3 regions of the Microbacterium sp. FG3 genome follow, and region 1 is predicted to be linked to each of the others. Evidence: predicted binding sites of a transcription regulator. Region 1 holds the regulator's gene; each other region holds the start of a gene.
What was found. The regulator LexA, encoded in region 1, represses DNA repair genes until DNA is damaged. The targets are predictions, from matches to a motif close to TCGAACANNTGTTCGA.
Positions count from the first base shown of each region.

Region 1 (6,099 bases):
CCGACTTCTCGGGGTGGAACTGGGTGGCCGAGAGCGGGCCGTTCTCGACGGCGGCGATGAACCGCCCGCCGTGCGCGGCCCACGTGACGGCGGGCTCGGGGAACGGGGGCTGCACGTCGAGCGTCCACTCCTGCGCGGCGTACGAGTGCACGAAGTAGAACCGCTCCTCGCCGATGCCGCGGAACAGCACGGAGCTCTCGGGCGCCTCGACGGTGTTCCAGCCCATGTGGGGAACGACGGGCGCATCGAGCTCGCGGACGACGCCGGGCCACTCCCCGAGGCCCTCGGTGTCGGCGCCGCGCTCGATCCCGCGCTCGAAGAGGATCTGCATGCCCACGCAGATGCCCATGACGGGCCGGCCGCCCGCCAGCCGGCGCTCGATCAGCTCTCCGCCGCGGATGGCGTTCAACTGCTCCATGACGGCGCGGAACGCGCCCACGCCGGGCACAAGCAGGCCGTCGGCATCGCGCACGAGCCCGCGGTCGTTCGTCAGGCGCGCGTCGGCGCTGGCCGCCTGCAGGGCCTTGACGGCGGAGTGGACGTTGCCCGATCCGTAGTCCAGGACCGCGACGAGCGGCCGCTCCTGGCCGGCGGAAGCCGCGTCGGTCACAGCGCGCCCTTCGTGGACGGCACGCCCGTCACGAGCGGGTCGAGGGCCTTGGCCTGGCGGAACGCGCGCGCGAGCGCCTTGAACTCCGCCTCGGCGATGTGATGCGGGTCGCGGCCGCCCAGCACGCGCACGTGCACGGTGAGGCCGGCGTTGAACGCGATCGCCTCGAAGGTGTGGCGCACGAGCGATCCCGTGAAGTGCCCGCCGATGAGGTGCTGCTCGAATCCGGCCGGCTCGCCGGTGTGGACGAGGTAGGGCCGCCCGGAGATGTCGACGACGGCCTGCGCGAGCGCCTCGTCGAGCGGCACGAGCGCGTCGCCGTAGCGCGAGATGCCCGACTTGTCGCCGAGCGCCTCGCGGATCGCCTGCCCCAGCACGATCGCGACGTCCTCGGCGGTGTGGTGCGCGTCGATGTGCGTGTCGCCGCTCGCCTTCACCGTGAGGTCGGTCAGCGAGTGCTTCGCGAACGCCGTGAGCATGTGGTCGAAGAACGGCACGCTCGTGTCGATGCTGCTCGCGCCGGTGCCGTCGAGGTCCAGTTCGAGCTCGACGGACGACTCGCTCGTCGAGCGGCTGCGGCGGGCGGTGCGGGCTGCGGTCATACCCTCGAGTCTATTGCGCGGGGAGGCATCCCGGCTCAGTTGCCGATCTCCGCGAGCGCCTCGAGGAACGCCGTCGTCTCGTCCTCCGTGCCCGCCGTGACGCGCAGGTGGCCGGGGATGCCGATGTCGCGCACGAGGATGCCGCGGTCGCGCAGCGCCGACCAGGTGCGCGAGGTATCGGTCACCCCGCCGAACAGGACGAAGTTCGCCCACGACGGGTAGACGGTGTAGCCGAGCGCCTCGAGCGTGGCCGACATGCGGTCGCGCTGCTCGACGATCTCGTCGACCGTGCGCAGCATCGTGTCGGCATGGCGCAGGGCCGCGGAGGCCGCCGCCTGCGTGAGGGCGGACAGGTGATAGGGCAGCCGGACGAGGCGCAGCGCGTCGATGAAGGCGGGATCGGCGGCGAGGTAGCCGACGCGCGCGCCCGCGAAGGCGAACGCCTTGCTCATGGTGCGCGAGACGGCCAGGCGCGGGCGCCCCTCCAGCAGGCTCAGGGCCGACGGCTCCTCGCGCGGCGCGAACTCGCGGTACGCCTCGTCGACGATGACGATCCCGTCGGTGGCGTCGTAGACCGCCTCGACGACGTCGAGCGACAGCGGCGTGCCCGTGGGGTTGTTGGGCGCGCAGAGGAAGACGACGTCGGGCCGCGCGTCGGCGACCTGACGGGCCGCGTCCTCGGGATCGATCTCGAAGCGCGGGCCGCGCTCGCCCGTCACCCAGTCGGAGCCGACGCCGCGGGCCAGCAGCCCATACATCGAGTAGGTGGGTGCGAAGCCGAAGGCCGAGCGGCCCGGCCCGCCGAAGGCCTGCAGCGCCTGCTGGAGCACCTCGTTCGAGCCGTTGGCCGCCCAGAGCTGCTCGGGCACGAGTCCGTGGCCGAGGTAGTCGGCGAATCCCTCGCGCAGCTGGGTGAACTCGCGGTCGGGGTAGCGGTTCACGTCGCGCAGGGCGCGCGAGACGGCGTCGGCGATGTCGTCGGCGACCTCGTCGGGCACCGGATGCGTGTTCTCGTTGACGTTCAGCGCGACCGGAACCGCCATCTGCGGCGCCCCGTAGGGCGTCTGCCCGCGCAGGTCGGCGCGGAGCGGCAGGTCGTCGAGGGTGATCGCGGGAGCGATCGAGGTATTCGCCGGGTCGGAGGTCACGCCCTCCATGTTAGATCCGAGCGGCCCCTCGATGCCGGACGATCGCCGTGCCCGTCATCGCGCGGACGACGATGCCGCCCCGGCCCCCGCTCAGTCGGCGTAGCCCGCGGGAACCGCGATCTGCTGGCCGGGGCTCACGAGCCCGCCGGCGAGGTTGTTGAGCCGCTTCAGCTCGTACACCACGTCGCGCGGGTCGTGACCGGGTGCCACGTCCTGCGCGATGCTCCACAGCGAATCGCCCGCGGTGACCGTGACGAGGTGGAACGCCGAGGCGTCGGCGCCCGCCTCGCCCGATGCCAGGGCCGCGCCGCCGCCGAGCACGGCCGCCGCGAGACCCGCGACGACCGGAGCGGCCGCCAGCGCCGCCAGCACGCGTCGGCCGCGCACCGTGAGGCGCAGCCGGGTGCGGGGCGCGGAGGGGGCTGCCGCTGCCGTGAGGATGGCGGTGCTCATGTCGTGCTCCTTCTGTCTGGGCGGCTTCGCATCCGACGCTCGGCCGGGAGGCCGGATGCGAAGCTCTGTACCGAATATACGTTCGACGGTTCGAACATGTCAACGCTATCTCCGACATCCGACATCGGATCCGCCGGGACACGCTCGAACAAATCTCCCGAAGACCCCGACGAATCGGCTACCTTCGAGGTCGAGGGTCACGTAATCACGGACCTCCGACATCCGAACGAGGAGCACAGATGAGCGACGCCGCGGCCGACATTGCCGGCACCGACGACAAGCCCCGCACGCGGCGTCGCCGGAACCTCAGCGAGAAGCAGATGGCCATCCTCGAGGTCATCCAGCGCTCGATCCAGCGCCACGGCTACCCGCCGAGCATGCGCGAGATCGGCGACGCCGTCGGGCTGAAGTCGCTCTCGAGCGTGACGCACCAGCTCGGCCAGCTCGAGCTCAGCGGCTACCTGCGCCGCGACCCCGGCAAGACGCGCGCCATGGAGGTGCTCATCGACCTGCCCGGCCTGTCGGGCGAGAACCCGGCCGACACGGCGCCCGCCGTCGGCGACGCGGCGATGGTGCCGCTCGTCGGGAACATCGCCGCGGGCGTGCCGATCACGGCGGAGCAGCAGGTCGAGGAGATCTTCCCCCTGCCCCGCCAGCTCGTGGGCAAGGGCGAGCTGTTCATGCTCAAGGTCAACGGCGACTCGATGATCGACGCCGCGATCTGCCACGGCGACTGGGTGGTCGTGCGCGCGCAGAACAACGCCGATAACGGCGACATCGTCGCGGCGATGCTCGACGGCGAAGCCACCGTGAAGGCCTTCCGCCAGCGCGACGGCCACACGTGGCTGCTGCCGCGCAACTCGGCGTTCGAGCCGATCCTCGGCGACGAGGCGACCGTGCTGGGCAAGGTCGTCGCCGTGCTGCGCGCCGTCTGATCCGCACCGGCGGGCGCCCTGCGGCCCGCCGCCGTCTCGCCTACGGTGGGTGGCATGGCCTCCGAAGCGACCGCCCCCGCCCGCACGATCGCGCCCTACGGCACGTGGCGATCGCCGATCACCGCGGCCGACGTGGCCGGCGGATCGCTGCGCCTGGACGGCGCGCGCTTCGTGGGCGACGAGGTCTGGTGGAGCGAGGGCCTGCCGGCCGAGCGCGGCCGCACGGCCCTGATGCGCGGCGAGGCCGGCCGCGAGCCCGAGGTGCTGCTGCCCGCCCCCTGGAGCGTGCGCTCCCGCGTGCACGAGTACGGCGGCGGTGCGTGGACCGCCGGCGACGACGGCGTCGCCTACTTCGTCGAGCACGCCGACCAGCGCGTCTACAGGTTCGCGCCGGGCACGGATCCCGAGCCGCTCACCCCGGCGGACGGCGGCATGTGCTTCGGCGACCTCACCCTCGCCGAGGGCGCGCTGTGGGCCGTGCGCGAGACGCACACCGGCGCCCCGGTGCCCGCGCGCGACATCGTGCGCATCCCCCTCGACGGGTCGGCCGCGCACGACGCGGCCGCCGTCGCGAGCGTCGTGGCGGGCAGCGACTTCCTCGCCTATCCGGCCCCGCGCGGCGATCGGATCGCGTGGATCGCGTGGGACCATCCCGACATGCCGTGGGACGCCGCCGAGCTGCGCGTCGGCCGCCTCGACGAGCGCGGCCGCGTGACCGAGCACGTGGTGATCGCCGGCGGGCGCACCGCGGCGGGCACCGTCTCGGCGCTGCAGCCCGAGTGGACGGGCGACGACGAGCTGATGTTCCTCGCCGACATCCCGCACCCGGGGCAGGATGCGCGCTGGAACCTGCACTGGGCGCGCTTCGACGGCCTGTCGGCGGTCGGGCCCGAGCCGATCATGACGGTCGACGCCGACACGGGCGGGCCCCTGTGGAACCTCGGCGCGCGCTGGTACGCGACCATGGCCGACGGCCGGATCCTCGCGGTGCAGACGAACGGATCGGATCAGCTCGTCGTGATCGATCCCACGTGCGGCGCCGAGGACGCCCTCGACACGCCCCTCACGGGCGGCGTGCTCGTGCGCGACGTGCGGGGCCAGCGCGTGCTGCTGACCGGCGCCGGCGCGCGCGTGCCGGGCGGCCTGTGGCTGCTCGACGTCGACGCGCACACGATCGAGCCGGTGCGGGGCGGCGTGCCCGTCGGCGACCTCGACCCCGCCTGGCTTCCGGTCTCGCGCGCCATCACCTGCCCCGGTCCGAACGGTCCCGTGCACGCGTTCGACTACCCGCCGACGAGCCCCGAGTTCGACGCACCCGAGGGCGAGCTGCCGCCCTACCTCGTGCTGGTGCACGGCGGTCCCACCACCCACGTCTCGGGCACGCTCTCGATCGTCATGGCGTACTTCACGAGCCGCGGCATCGGCGTGCTCGACGTGAACTACGGCGGGTCCACGGGCTACGGCAGGGGCTATCGCGAGCGGCTGCGCGGCGGCTGGGGCGTCGTCGACGTACAGGACACGGCGGCCGCGGCGCGCGGGCTCGCGGAGGCGGGGCTCGCGGACGCGGACCGGATCGCGATCAAGGGCGGATCGGCGGGTGGCTGGACGGTGCTGTGCGCGGTCGCCGACACCGACGCCTTCGCCGCGGGCATCAGCCGCTACGGCGTGGCGGATCTGCGCCGCCTCGTGGCCGACACGCACGACTTCGAGGCGCGCTACCTCGACGGGCTCGTCGGCCCCCTGCCCGAGGCCGAGGAGGTGTACGTCTCGCGGTCGCCGCTGTCGCGCCCCGAGACGCTGCGCACGCCCCTGCTGATCCTGCAGGGCGCGGACGATCCCGTCGTGCCGCCGAGCCAGTCGGAGGCGCTGCGCGACGCGCTCGCGGCCAACGGCGTGCCGCACGCGTACCTGCTGTTCGAGGGCGAGTCGCACGGCTTCCGCCGCGCCGACACGCTGCAGCGCGCCTTCGAGGCGGAGCTGGCGTTCCTCGGCGAGGTGCTCGGCTTCACCACCCCGGACACCCCGCCGCTCGAGCTGGACTGACGACACCCCGCCGAACCCGCCCTCGATCGGCGAGCCCGCGCCGCATCGAGCGCGGGCTCGGCGGACGAGCGCGGGTTCGGCGGGGGTGGGGTCAGAGCGTGTAGGGCTCCAGCTCCGCCGCGAGGCGGGCGTTGACGCGCGCGTGGACGAACGTGCCCTCGGTCTCGTGGCGGCGCTCGAGGAGCTGGCCGGTCTCGTGGATGGCCGAGACGAGCTCGCCGCGGCTGTACGGCACGACGGCGCGCAGCTCGACCTCGGGCAGCGGCAGCGCGTCCTCGACGACGCGGCGCAGCTCGTCGATGCCCTCG
Region 1 is NZ_JBMDJT010000017.1:6,883-12,981, forward strand. Features, by position in the region: gene hisH (imidazole glycerol phosphate synthase subunit HisH) at 1-610, opposite strand, end outside; gene hisB (imidazoleglycerol-phosphate dehydratase HisB) at 607-1,212, opposite strand; gene ACODR5_RS07515 (histidinol-phosphate transaminase) at 1,248-2,360, opposite strand; gene ACODR5_RS07520 (LysM peptidoglycan-binding domain-containing protein) at 2,451-2,813, opposite strand; gene lexA (transcriptional repressor LexA) at 3,053-3,748, shown strand; gene ACODR5_RS07530 (alpha/beta hydrolase family protein) at 3,803-5,791, shown strand; gene hflX (GTPase HflX) at 5,883-6,099, opposite strand, start outside.

Region 2 (6,099 bases), on a different contig from region 1:
GCTCTCGGGATCGCGCGCCTCGCCCACGATGAAGCTGACGGCGGCGTCGGCCGCCACGCCGCGCAGCGAGACCGCGAGGTCGAGGGAGAGGAGGTCGCCGTCGGCGAGGCGGTAGTCGTGCGGGCGGCCATGCAGGACGGCGTCGTTCACCCCGGTGCAGATGTGATGGCCGAACGGTCCGCGCCCGAACCGCGGGGCGTAGTCGACATAGCAGGAGTCCGCTCCGGCCTCTCGGACGAGCTCCGCCGCCCAGCGGTCGATGTCCAGCAGGTTCACCCCCGGCGTCGCGCGGCGCTTCAGCGTCTGGAGGATGTCGCCGACGAGCGCGCCGGTGTCGCGGGCGCGTCGCAGCTGGTCGGGGGTGAGGATCTCGATCATCCAATAACTATACCGGTCAAAGAATCCCGATACCCTGGAGTCATGATGGTTCGCCTGCCCCTCACCCATGAGGACCTCGCGCGCGGAGAGCGCCTCGGCGCGGTGCTGCGGCGCGCCCGGGGCTCCCGCACGATCCTGGAGCTCGCGAGGGAGGCCGACGTCTCCCCCGAGACGCTGCGCAAGATCGAATCGGGCCGCGTGGCCACGCCGGCCTTCCCGACGATCGCCGCGATCGCCGACGCGCTCGACATCTCGCTCGACGAGATCTGGGCCGAGATGCGCGCGTCGGAGCCGGAGTCGCTCGCCTCCTGACCCGGACTGGTCCTCCGCCGAGGAGTCAAGAGGTCGCGCGCTCGGCGCGCAGCGGAGAGGATGGCCACCATGCCGATCGCACCCGTGCCCGCCCTGCGCGCGGCCGGGTGGTGGGTCCGCGACTACGCATACGCCGCCGTCTGGCAGGCCCGCGCGTTCGCGAACCGCACCGATCCGCGGCGGTTCCGCGCGGGAGGGCTCGCGCCGGTGCTCGTGATCCCCGGGGTGTACGAGACGTGGACGTTCCTGCAGCCGCTCATCGTCGCGCTGCATGAGCGGGGGCATCCGGTCCATGTCGTCGATCCGCTGCGGCACAATCGGCGGCCGGTCGCGACGGGCGCGCAGCTCGTGGCGGAGTACCTGGAGGCGCACGACCTGCACGACGTCGTGCTCGTCGCGCACAGCAAGGGCGGTCTGATCGGCAAGCACGTCATGGCGCTGACGCCGGCGGCCGCGCGCGTGCGCGGCATGATCGCGGTGGCCACGCCGTTCGGCGGATCGCGGTACGCCCGCCTGATGGTCTCGCCCACCCTGCGCAGCTTCTCGCCCCGCAATGCGACGATCCTCGCCCTCGCGCGCGAGACGACGGTCAACGCGAGGATCGTCTCGCTGTACGGCCGCTTCGACCCGCACATCCCGGGCGGCAGCGAGCTTCCGGGGGCGCACAACGTGATGCTCGAGACGGGCGGGCACTTCCGGATCCTGGCGCACCCGCGCGTGATCGCCGAGGTCGCCGCGATGGCCGAGCCCGCCGCCGGCTGAGGCGGGCCGCCGAACCAGGGGCGGTCACCCGGCGACCCAGTCGGCGGCAGAGTGCCTGCCTGGTGCGGCGCTGCTCTCGGGCACGGCCGTCTCGGTGAACCGCACGCCCGATGTCGGTCGGCCGGTGTAGTGGTGGCCGAGGGGGCTGGTCCATTCGAGTTCTCCCCCGACGAGATGTCGTACCTGCCAGGGTGAATGGTGTTTGAGCATGTGATGTCGCTTGCACAGGCTCTGGAGGTTGGTCACGTCGGTGGGGCCGCCCCGCGAGTGCGGGTGGATGTGGTCGGCGTCGCACCGTCGGGCGGCTTGCCGGCAACCGGGGAAGCGGCAGTGCTCGTCGCGGGCCCGGAGGAACCGCCGCTGCGCCGCAGTGGGCGTGTAGTGATCGACGGTCAGCAGCGCCCCGGTGTTCGGGTCGAGGAACAGCCGCTCCCACGCGGTGACCTCGGCCGCGAGCCGGCGGGCCGTGGCCGGATCGATCGGCTCCCCGCCCGCCGTGGGGACGCCGCTCGGGCGCCGGGCGCCGCGGTGCAACCCGGAACTCCCGCGCCGCTCGTGCCGGTGCTCGCGCATGGAGTTGCCGGCCGTCGTGCCGGGGACCGCGTCGGCGTGGATGCGGCCGTCGGTGAGGACGTGGGCGGGGATGGTGACGTGGATCGTGCCGCGTACCTGCGCGAGCACGTCCTGCCCGGTGCCGTCTTCGACGATGTGCCCGCTGGGTGCGCCGGCGAGCAGCAGGTCACACGCCAGGTCGGCGCGCAGCTCATCGATGCGGCGCTTGTCGGGCCCAGCCGCCGCACCGGCACCTTCCGCCGTCCCCGCGTCGGTACCGGCAGTCCGTCCGAACGCATCCCGCTCGGCGATCACCGTCCGCGCCATCGTGGTCAGCCGGTCGTGGATGCCCTGCACCAGCGGCACCGGTGCGGTCAGCCGCAGCTCGGCCATCCCGTCCTCCAGCGCCGTCACCCGCACACCCCGCCGGGCCCGGGCCGCCTCGTGGCGCTGCGCGAGGGACTCCTCCAGGAACGCGTCGGCGATCGCCCGGCACATCGGCTTGAGCCCCGCCACCGTCGCCTCCTCCGCGACACCGAGCGCCCGCGCCTCGTACTCCCGCCGATCCGCCGCGTCCCCGATCCGCGTGCCCTCGGCCACGAGCACCGCGGCGTGACGGCCGGGCAGCCGGCCCTCCTCCACCTGCGCCAGCGTCGCCGGGAAGTCCCGCACCAGCAGCGCGGCGTCGACCATGCGGTTCTCCACGGTCCGCGGCCCCTCCCGCAGGGCCGCGGCGACCTCCGCGGCCATCGACCGCACCGGCATGTCCCACTCCGGCGGGGCACCCGCACGCTCCACCTGCCCGACCGCGATATCCAACGCCCGGCCCAGCAGGCGCGCCTCCTCGGCCTCCAACCGCGCCCGCTCCGCCCGCACCACCTGCAGGCGCGACACGATCCGGCCCGTCTCGGCGCGCTCCGACGCCGTGGGCTCCCAGAAGACCGTGTCTCTTTCCATACCCCGATTCTCCCAGCCACCCCCGACAACCATCGAAGAAATGTACGGGGTGGGGATAAGTCGCCAGCCCGCTCCACAGGTCAGCCACGCGGGACCCGCACCCGCCCTAGGGTGGCCATATGAGCGACTCCCCCTCGGTGCGACAGCTGCGACTCGTCGTCGCGGTGGACGACTTCGACGCGACCCTCCGCCTCTACCGCGACGTGCTCGGGCTGCGCGAGCAGGCGGCGTTCCACGGGGACGGCGGCGCGCGCGTCGCCATCCTCGACGCCGGTGCCGCCACCCTCGAGATCGCCAACCGGGCACAGGTGGAGATGATCGACGGCATCGAGACCGACGGTGGCACGAGCGACCGGATGCGGGTCGGGTTCGAGGTGGATGACGCCGCGGCGACGACCGACCGGTTTGTCGACGCAGGTGCGCAGCTGGAGGCCGCGCCCCGCGAGACGCCCTGGCGCTCCCTCAACTCCCGGCTGCGCACCCCCGGCGACCTTCAGGTCACGCTGTTCCAGGAGCTCGAGACCCTCGAGCAGCGCAGCGCGCGCCCGGGATTCCGAAGCGAAGCCCCGGCAGCGGGCGACGACGGGATCGCGGAGGTCATCGAGAACGAGCGGCAGCTGCAGGACCCCGCCGTGCGGCGGGACGGCGCGCGCCTCGAGTCGCTTCTCGCGGCCGACTTCACCGAGATCGGCGCATCGGGCCGCATCTGGGACCGCGCGCAGATCGTCGACCTGCTGCGCAACGAGACCGTGCGCGACGAGGCCGGCACCGACGAGGCCGGCACCGACGCGATCGAGATGCGCGAGGTCCAGGCCCGGTCGCTCGGCACGGGCCTGGTGCTCGTGACGTGGCTCTCGCAGCGCGCGGGTCGGCACGCCCGCCGCTCGTCGCTGTGGCGGCGCGACGCGGACGGCTGGCGGCTCGTGCACCACCAGGCCACACCGCTGCCCGACGCCGCCGGCTGACCGCCGACACCGGCTGCGCGCCCGACGCGGCGCGATGAGCCACCCCCGCGCGCTCTGCGACACTGTGGTGATGGCCATCACCGCTGACGCCGGCCAGGGCATCGCTCGCCCGGCCGACCCGCGCGCCGCCCGGCGCATCCCCGAACCGCTCGACGAGTTCCAGAGCGCGGAGCAGCAGCCCGAGTACCGCGTCGACGTGGAGCGCATCCGCTTCTCGCCGTACTACTCGCGCCTGTCGGCCGTGACGCAGGTGATCTCGCAGACGGGCGCCGGCCTGGCCGTGCACAACCGGCTCACGCACTCCATCAAGGTGGCGGCGGTGGCGCGCGCGATCGCGACGCACCTGTCGAGCCTGCCGGGCGACGACGGACGGATCGTCGCCGAGCTGGGCGGCTGCCATCCCGTCGTCGTGCAGGCGGCGGCCGCGGCGCACGACCTCGGGCACCCGCCGTTCGGCCACCTCGGCGAGCAGACCCTGGACCGGCTCGCGCGCGAGCGCTTCGGGCTCTGGGAGGGCTTCGAGGGCAATGCGCAGACGTTCCGCATCATCACGCGCCTCGACGAGTTCGACGAGCCCGGCGTGGGCCTGAACCTCACGGCCGCCGTGCGGGCCGCCGTGTTGAAGTACCCGTGGCGGCGGGGCGAGGGCGGCGTCCGCCGCGGCGGGTCGGGCAAGTTCTCGTACTACGCGCTCGACATCGACGAGCAGCGCGAGGCGCTGGCCGCCTATCCCCGGATCGAACAGGGCCAGCAGACCGTCGAGTGCTCGGTCATGGACATCGCCGACGACATCGCCTACTCGCTGCACGACCTCGACGACTTCTACCGCGCCGGCCTGCTCGACCAGGCGATCATCGCGGCAGAGTTCCGCACCTGGCGCGCCGAGCTCGCGCACCTGCGCGGCGCCGACCTCGCCGAGCTGCGCGCGGACGAGCGCGTGCCCGGCCGCTCGCTCGAGCTGCTGTGGCGGCGACTGGAGCAGAAGGACCCGTGGATCGCGGACCCCGACGCGTTCGAGGCGGCGGTCGCGAAGGTGTCGGAGGAGGTCGTCGACGGCCTGCTGCTGCGGCCGTTCGACGGCTCGCTCGCCGCCGAGCGCGGGCTCGCGCGCTTCACGAGCGGATGGATCGCGCACCTGCAGGCCCGCGTGCGCGTGCACCGCTCCCCCGACACCCGATCCGGTCACGTCAGCCTCGACCGCACGGCATGGCACGAGGTCGCCGTGCTGAAGTTCCTGCACCAGCGCTTCATCCTGCACCGCCCGGACTTGGCCGTGTACCAGCGCGGGCGCGCCTCGGTCCTCGAGCGCCTCGTCGACGGCTTCGCCGCGTGGCTGGACGACGCGCACGACGCCCGCCGGGCGCCGCGCCGCCTCGTCGACGTCGTCGAGCTCGCCACCGACGACTACATGCGGCTCCGCCGCGAGGAGCCCGACCTGCTCGACACCACCGACGTGACGCAGCTGCGCCGCCTCGCGGTGGGCCGCGGCATCATCGACTACGTCGCGTCACTCACCGACGCGCAGGCGAGCTCGCTCGACGCGCTGCTCGCGGGTCAGACCGAGCGCCTGTGGGAGGCCGGCCAGGGCCTCTGAGCCGGGCAGCCACGAAGCCGCCCGGCCCGGGCGGGTCAGCGCCAGCCGAGGGCGGGCGCGACGTGGGTGAGGATCGACCCGATCACGTGGGTGTTGTACTCCACGCCGAGCTGGTTCGGCACCGTGAGCAGCAGCGAGTCGGCCTCGGCGATCGCCTCGTCCCGGCGCAGCTCGTCGATCAGCTCGTCCGGCTCGGCCGCGTACGAGCGACCGAACACGGCGCGCGTGGACTCGTCGATGTAGCCGAAGCTGTCGCTGCGCTCGCCCGATCCGAGGAAGTAGCGGCGGTCCATGTCGTTCGTGATCGCGAAGATCGAGCGCGACACCGACACGCGCGGCTCGAAGCCCCAGTCGTGCTTGGCCCACTCCTCGCGGAACTTGCGGATCTGCGTCGCCTGCTGCACGTGCAGCGGCTCGCCCGACTCGTCCCACTTCAGGGTGGAGGTCATCATGTGCATGCCGTGCTCCGCGGCCCACACGGCCGTGGCGTCCGATCCGGCGCCCCACCAGATGCGCTGGCGCAGGCCCTCCGAGTGCGGCTCGAGGCGCAGCAGCCCCGGCGGGTTCGGGAACATCGGC
Region 2 is NZ_JBMDJT010000011.1:33,387-39,485, forward strand. Features, by position in the region: gene map (type I methionyl aminopeptidase) at 1-378, opposite strand, end outside; gene ACODR5_RS05680 (helix-turn-helix domain-containing protein) at 424-690, shown strand; gene ACODR5_RS05685 (esterase/lipase family protein) at 760-1,452, shown strand; gene ACODR5_RS05690 (HNH endonuclease signature motif containing protein) at 1,477-2,961, opposite strand; gene ACODR5_RS05695 (DUF4440 domain-containing protein) at 3,081-3,926, shown strand; gene ACODR5_RS05700 (deoxyguanosinetriphosphate triphosphohydrolase family protein) at 3,997-5,520, shown strand; gene ACODR5_RS05705 (LLM class flavin-dependent oxidoreductase) at 5,556-6,099, opposite strand, start outside.
Region 2: ACODR5_RS05690 (HNH endonuclease signature motif containing protein) is a predicted target of LexA. The motif match lies at 2,994-3,009, and genes of this name have one in related genera.

Region 3 (6,099 bases), on a different contig from region 1:
TTACGAGCGGTCCGTGTCGGTGTGGGAACACCTCGCCAAGGAGCGCTTCATCGACGCCAAGGGGCACGTGACGCAGAAGTTCCAGCCGCACACCGTCGACTTCAGCCTCAACCTGCCCGACGTCTTCATCGAGTACGAGGGCGAGATCATCGAGCGCGTCGCGAAGGCGAACATCGGCACGTACATCAAGCCGGTGAGCAAGCGGGTGCAGCGCACCTTCAACAAGGCGCTCTACAACACAGAGGAGTTCGAGCACTTCTGGGAGACCATCGCACAGCGCACGACCTACCGCGTCACGGTGAACAGGGATGACCTCATCAACCAGTGTGTCGCGGCGATCTCGCAGCAGCCGCCGATCGAGCCGCTGCGCATCGAGGTAACGCGCTCCGCCGTGCGGGTGCTTCGAGGAGGGGCAAAGGGCGAGCAGCTCGGCACGCGCTCGGCTGAGTTGCAGGGCAGCTACGACCTTCCGGACATCATCAAGGAGCTGCAGGAGGCGACCTCTCTCACGCGACGCACGATCGTCGACATCCTGCTGAAGAGCGGCCGACTTCAGGAGTTCCTCGCGAACCCGAACGACGTGATCGCGATGCTCAAACGGCAGATCACAACAGTGCTCGAGCACATCGTCACCAACGGCATCCAGTACGAGAAGATCGGCGGATTCGTCTACGAGCTGCGCGAGCTGCAGGCCGACGGCGCCAAGGAGAAGGAGTACTTCGCCGACAACCTCTACAAGGTCGCGAATACGGCCAAGACCGACTTCGATCACGTCGTGTTCGACTCGGGGCCCGAAGAGGAGTTCGCCCGACTGCTCGACTCGCGCGAGGACGTCAAGCTCTTCCTCAAGCTTCCGCCCGCCTTCAAGGTGGATACGCCCGTGGGGCCGTACAACCCCGACTGGGCGATCATCAAGCAGGAGGATGGCGAGGACCGGATCTACATGATCCGCGAGACGAAGAGCACGCTCGACCCGGCGAAGCGCCGGCCGAGCGAGAACGCCAAGATCAGGGCAGCGGCCGAGCACTTCAAAGAGATCGGCGTAGCGGACTATGCGGTGTCGGCGCCGGAGAACTGGAGGCTCTGACTACCCCCGCCACTCCTCGGCCAGCAGTGCGTACGTGAGCCCGTCCATCCACTCGCCGGAGCGGTGCAGGCTGTCGCGCACCGCGTGGGCCTCGCGACGCATGCCGAGGCGCTCCATGAGGCGCCACGAGGGTTCGTTGGCCGCGAAGCAGTTCGCGGTCACGCGGCGCAGGCCGAGCGGGCCGAAGCAGAGGTCGATCGCGGTGCGCACCGCCTCGGTGGCGTAGCCGTGGCCCTGGAACGCGGGGTCGAGCGTCCAGCCGACCTCGGCCTGCACGCCGCGCGCCTGCGCGGCCACCTCGGCCTGCGCCCACGCGTCCTCGACCTTGATCATGAGGTCGCCGATCACGGTGCCCTCATCGGGGAGGACGATCGAGACCAGCGACGGGCTGTTGCGGCGCATGCGCGCGCGGTGTCCGTCGAGGGTGTCGGGCGCGCCGCCGATCCACATGCCCACCTCGGGCAGCCGGCGGAACGCCCACATCGCGTCGATGTCGGCCGGCGTCACGCGGCGCAGCAGCAGGCGCTCGGTGCGGATGGGCCAGTCCACGGCCCGCAGCGGATCGGCGACGAGGGCGCTCTCGGTGGCGGGGTGTTCCATCCCGTCACGGTATCGCGCGGGTCGGATTCCGCCGATGCAGGAGGCCGCTGGCCGGTTATCCGGCTCTTCGGACATCCGGTGGGGGTCATGGGGTGAGTCCGCCGGCGGCGAGGAGCATGCGGAGCCGGTAGTTGTGCCGGTTGCGGTAGCCGCGGGCGAGGCGGCGGTGGAGCTCGATGATCCCGTTCACGGCCTCGGTGCCACCGTTCGATGACCGCCCCGTCGTGAAGTACGCCAGGAACGCGTCGCGCCAGCGGCGGAGGGTGCGGCCCAGTCGTGCGATCTCGGGGATCGGGCAGGTGTGGAACGTGTCGACGACTTGCTCAGCGATCCGCCGCCCCGCGGCCAGATCGCCCTGGTGGTAGGCGGAGCGGAGTTGCTGCGCGCACTGCCAAGCGACGAACACTTCGTCGTGCGCGGGGTCGGCTTCCATCGCCGCGGTCAGCCTCACCCGCTGCTTCTCGGTGAGGTTCTCGGCCCCGGCGCGCAGGATGGTCTGCACCCCGTAGAGCGGGTCGCCCTTGCGTCCGCGGTGCCCGAGGGTGTCCTGCTGAACGCGACGGCGGACCTCGTCGACCGCGGCGGTGCCGAGCTTCACAACGTGGAACGCGTCGAGGACGGCGACGGCGTCGTCGAGCTTGTCGTCGATCGCGGTCTTGTATCCGGCGAACGGATCCAACGCGGCGACCTTCACCTGCTTCCGGAACGCGTCGCCGCGCTCACCGAGCCAGGTCGCGTACGCCTTCCCGGATCGACCGGGCACCAGATCCAGCAGCCTGGCCCGCGTCTTCCCTTGGCTGTCGCGGGTGAGGTCGACCATCCCGGTCAGCTCCTTCGGCCCCCGTCGGCGCGGGTCGACGTGATGCCAGACGTGCTCGTCGACGCCGAGGCTGGTGACATTCTCGAACCGGGACTCGTCCGCCGCGAGCTTGACCAGTTCGGGTTCGACGGCCCGCCACACCGTCTTCCACGACGTCCCGAGCTGCCGGGCGAGTCCTTGGATGGTGGCGTGCTCGCGACGCAGCTGCCCGATCGCCCACGCGACGGCGCGCTTCGTGATCGACCCGCGCGGCGCGACCAGCGACGGGACCTGTTCCACGAACGTCTTCCGCGGACAGCCGGACTCGCCGCACCGCCACATCCGCTGCCGCCACACCACCCTCACCCGCGTCACACCCGGCACGTCATGCAGCACCCGAAGGCGCCGACCACGGCTCGTCACGAGCACGCCGCACCCCGGGCAGCCCGTCGGGGACGCCGGAGTCGAAACGGTCACCACAAGAAGTCCGTCGCGACGCTCGACGTGCTCGACATGGACACCGTCGAGGCCGAGAAGCAGGTCGCAGCGGGCACACGGACAGTCGGCGGGGCGCGCGTCAGCGCACCCCGAAGTAGGGTGAAGCACGTCGAGGTCCTCGGTCGGAATCAGAGAGTTAGCGCTTCTGATCCTCGGGGACCTCGACCCCTACCGCCGAATCACCGCCCGGCCACCCTCACCCCACCGGATGTCCGAAGAGCCGGTTATCCACAGGCTCGAATATTTCTTCGAAAGTGTCGGTGGTCGGTGGGACGATGGGGGTATGTCGACGCCCACGGTCTCATCCTGGTTCCCCACCCCGGGGGAGCGGGAGCGCGCGCGTGTGCTCATCGGATCGGTGGCCCGCATCGAGCAGGAGATCAATCGGCTGGAGGCGCGGAAGGCGCGGCTGCTGGCGCTGCTCGTCGACGACGTGATCGCGCAGCAGGCGAGGTCGGCTCCGGGCATCTCCGATGACCTGCCGATGCGGTCGGCCGCCGCCGAGATCGCCGCGGTCTCGGGCGTCGCGCAGCGCACGATGATGGCGCGGATGAGCGAGTCGTGGACGCTGCGCGAGCGGTTCCCGGCGACGCTCGCCGCGATGGATGCCGGCGGCCTGTCTCGTCGGCATGCGTCGGTGATCGTCGACGAGGGGCTGCGGCTGAGCGACGACGCCTCCCGCGCCGCCTACGAGGAGCAGGCGATCCCCGCGGCGAAGTCGGGCACCGTGGCAGCCGCGCGAGAGGCGTGCCGGCGCTTCGCGGAGGCGGCACAGCCGGTTGCCCTGGCCGAGCGGCATCGCGAGTCGCGCCAGCAGCGGGGCGTGTTCGTGCGCCCGCTGGAGGACGGCATGGCCGAGCTGTGCCTGGTGGCCTCCGCCCCGCTGGTGCAGGGCGCGCACGATCGGCTGACGCAGATGGCGAAGTCCGTGAAGCGCGCGGCGGCGCGGGGCGCCGACGGTGCGGATGCCGCACGGGGAGAGGGGCTCGATTCTGCGGGAGCGCCCACCGTCGGCTCGTCCCGAGGTGAGGCCGCCGAGCCTTCGGGCGCGGCATCCGATGCGCGCACTCTCGATCAGCTTCGGGCCGACATCGCCGTCGACCTTCTCCTGTCGGGAGCCCCGCAGGCGCACGTTGCGCACGACGCCACTGGAGCGAACGCGCTCGACGGCATCCGCGGCACGGTCCAGGTGACGATCCCGGTGCGCACGGTCATCGGGATCGGAGAGGATGCCGCGTTCCTCGCGGGGTACGGCCCGATCGACCCCGACACCGCCCGCCGGCTTGCCGCGACGGCGCCGGGATGGGAGCGGCTGTTCCGCGATCCCGACACGGGCGCGCTGCGCGCCGCCGACCACTATCTGCCCACGGCGGCGCAGCGCCGGTTCCTGCATGCGCGCGATGAGCACTGCAGGTTCCCGGGGTGCCGGCTGCCTGCCCGGCGATGCGACATCGACCACACGGTCGCCTTCGCGGAAGGCGGGCGCACGAGCGTGGCGAACCTCGGTGTGCTCTGCCGCGGACACCACGTGCTCAAGCACAACTCGCCGTGGCGCGTGCGGCAGCGCGAGGACGGCGAGCTCGAGTGGATCAGTCCCACGGGGCGCACGATCGTCGACCAGCCCGAGCCCGCCGTGCGATTCGTCGACTCTGTCGAAGCTGACGCCGCAGCCGCCGGCGTCACGGTGGCGTCCGCACGATCGAGTGCGCCATCGGGCGATCCGCCGCTGTCCTGACTGGCAACCCTGCCCGGGCAGTTGTGGTGAGATGTCGGCGCCTTCTGTCAGCATGTCGCTGCGCCCGTCTGTGTGCGCGTCATCCTGCCGAGAGGAACCGAACATGTCGTACGCCGTCATCGACTTCGAGACCACCGGGTTCTCGCCGCAGCGCGGCGACCGCGTCGTCGAGGTGGGTGTGGTGCTGCTCGATGACGAGGCGAGGGTCGAGCACGAGTGGACGACGCTCGTCAATCCGCAGCGCGACGTCGGCCCCACGCACGTGCACGGGATCCACGCGAGGGACGTCGCCGATGCGCCGACCTTCGGCGACATCGCCGGCCACCTCGTCTCGCTCCTCGGCGGGCGCACGGTCGTCGCGCACAACCAGGCGTTCGACGTGCGCTTCCTGCGCGCCGAGCTCTCGGCGCACAAGCACGAGATCGACGCCGCCTACGCCGCGCTGTGCACGATGCTCTGGTCGCGCCGCTCGTACGGAGCCGCCAAGCTCGCCGACGTGTGCGCCGTGCTCGGACTCCCGCACGCCGTCACGCACGCGGCGCTCGACGACGCACGCGCCGCGGCCGGCGTCCTCAGCTCGCTGCTGCGCACGGAGCGCGAGAACCCGCTGTGGGACATCGAGACCAGCCAGGCGATCTTCCCGCTCGCCCCGTCCGCGCCGTCCCGCGCGGTCGCCCTCGGGCGCGCGATCCGGGCGGCCGAGACGAGGTGGGACGACGCGACCGACGCGCCGCTGTGGCAGCGCGTGTCCGTGCCGACCGATGGCGCGGATCCGGCCGCCGCGGTCTACCTCGAGCTGCTCGCCGAGGTGCTCGAGGACGGCCTCATCTCGGCCGCGGAGTACTGGCGCCTCGCGGCGATCGCCGAGGTCGCGGACCTCGGATCGCACCGGCTGCCCGAACTCCACGCCCGCTACCTCGATGCGGCCATCGCCGAGGCGGCCGCGGACGGGCAGGTGACGGGGTCGGAACGGGAGGAGCTGGCGCGGATCGCGACGCTCCTCGATCTTCCGCTCCCGAGCCTGCCGGCCGAGAAGCCCCAGATCGCCTCGTCGCCGGCCGGCACGCTCCCTGCGCCCGGCGACATCCCGGCGGCGCACCGCCCCACGGCCGCCTCCGAGGCGAGCCCCACCGGGGCGCGCTTCCAGCTCTCGCCGGGCTGCCGCGTCGTGTTCACCGGTGCGATGAGCCGCCCGCGCGAGGAGTGGGCGCGCGCGATCGCCGACGCCGGCTTCATCACGGGCAGCGTGACCAAGAACTGCGCGGTGCTCGTCGCAGCCGATCCGGCGAGCCAGTCGGGCAAGGCGAAGACCGCCGCCAAGCACGGCATCCCGATCGTCACGGAGAGCGAGTTCGAGGCGGTCTTCGAGGAGTACCTGCG
Region 3 is NZ_JBMDJT010000014.1:7,818-13,916, reverse strand. Features, by position in the region: gene ACODR5_RS06590 (restriction endonuclease) at 1-1,087, shown strand, start outside; gene ACODR5_RS06585 (GNAT family N-acetyltransferase) at 1,088-1,687, opposite strand; gene ACODR5_RS06580 (ISL3 family transposase) at 1,773-3,092, opposite strand; gene ACODR5_RS06575 (HNH endonuclease signature motif containing protein) at 3,268-4,719, shown strand; gene ACODR5_RS06570 (exonuclease domain-containing protein) at 4,823-6,099, shown strand, end outside.
Region 3: ACODR5_RS06575 (HNH endonuclease signature motif containing protein) is a predicted target of LexA. The motif match lies at 3,221-3,236, and genes of this name have one in related genera.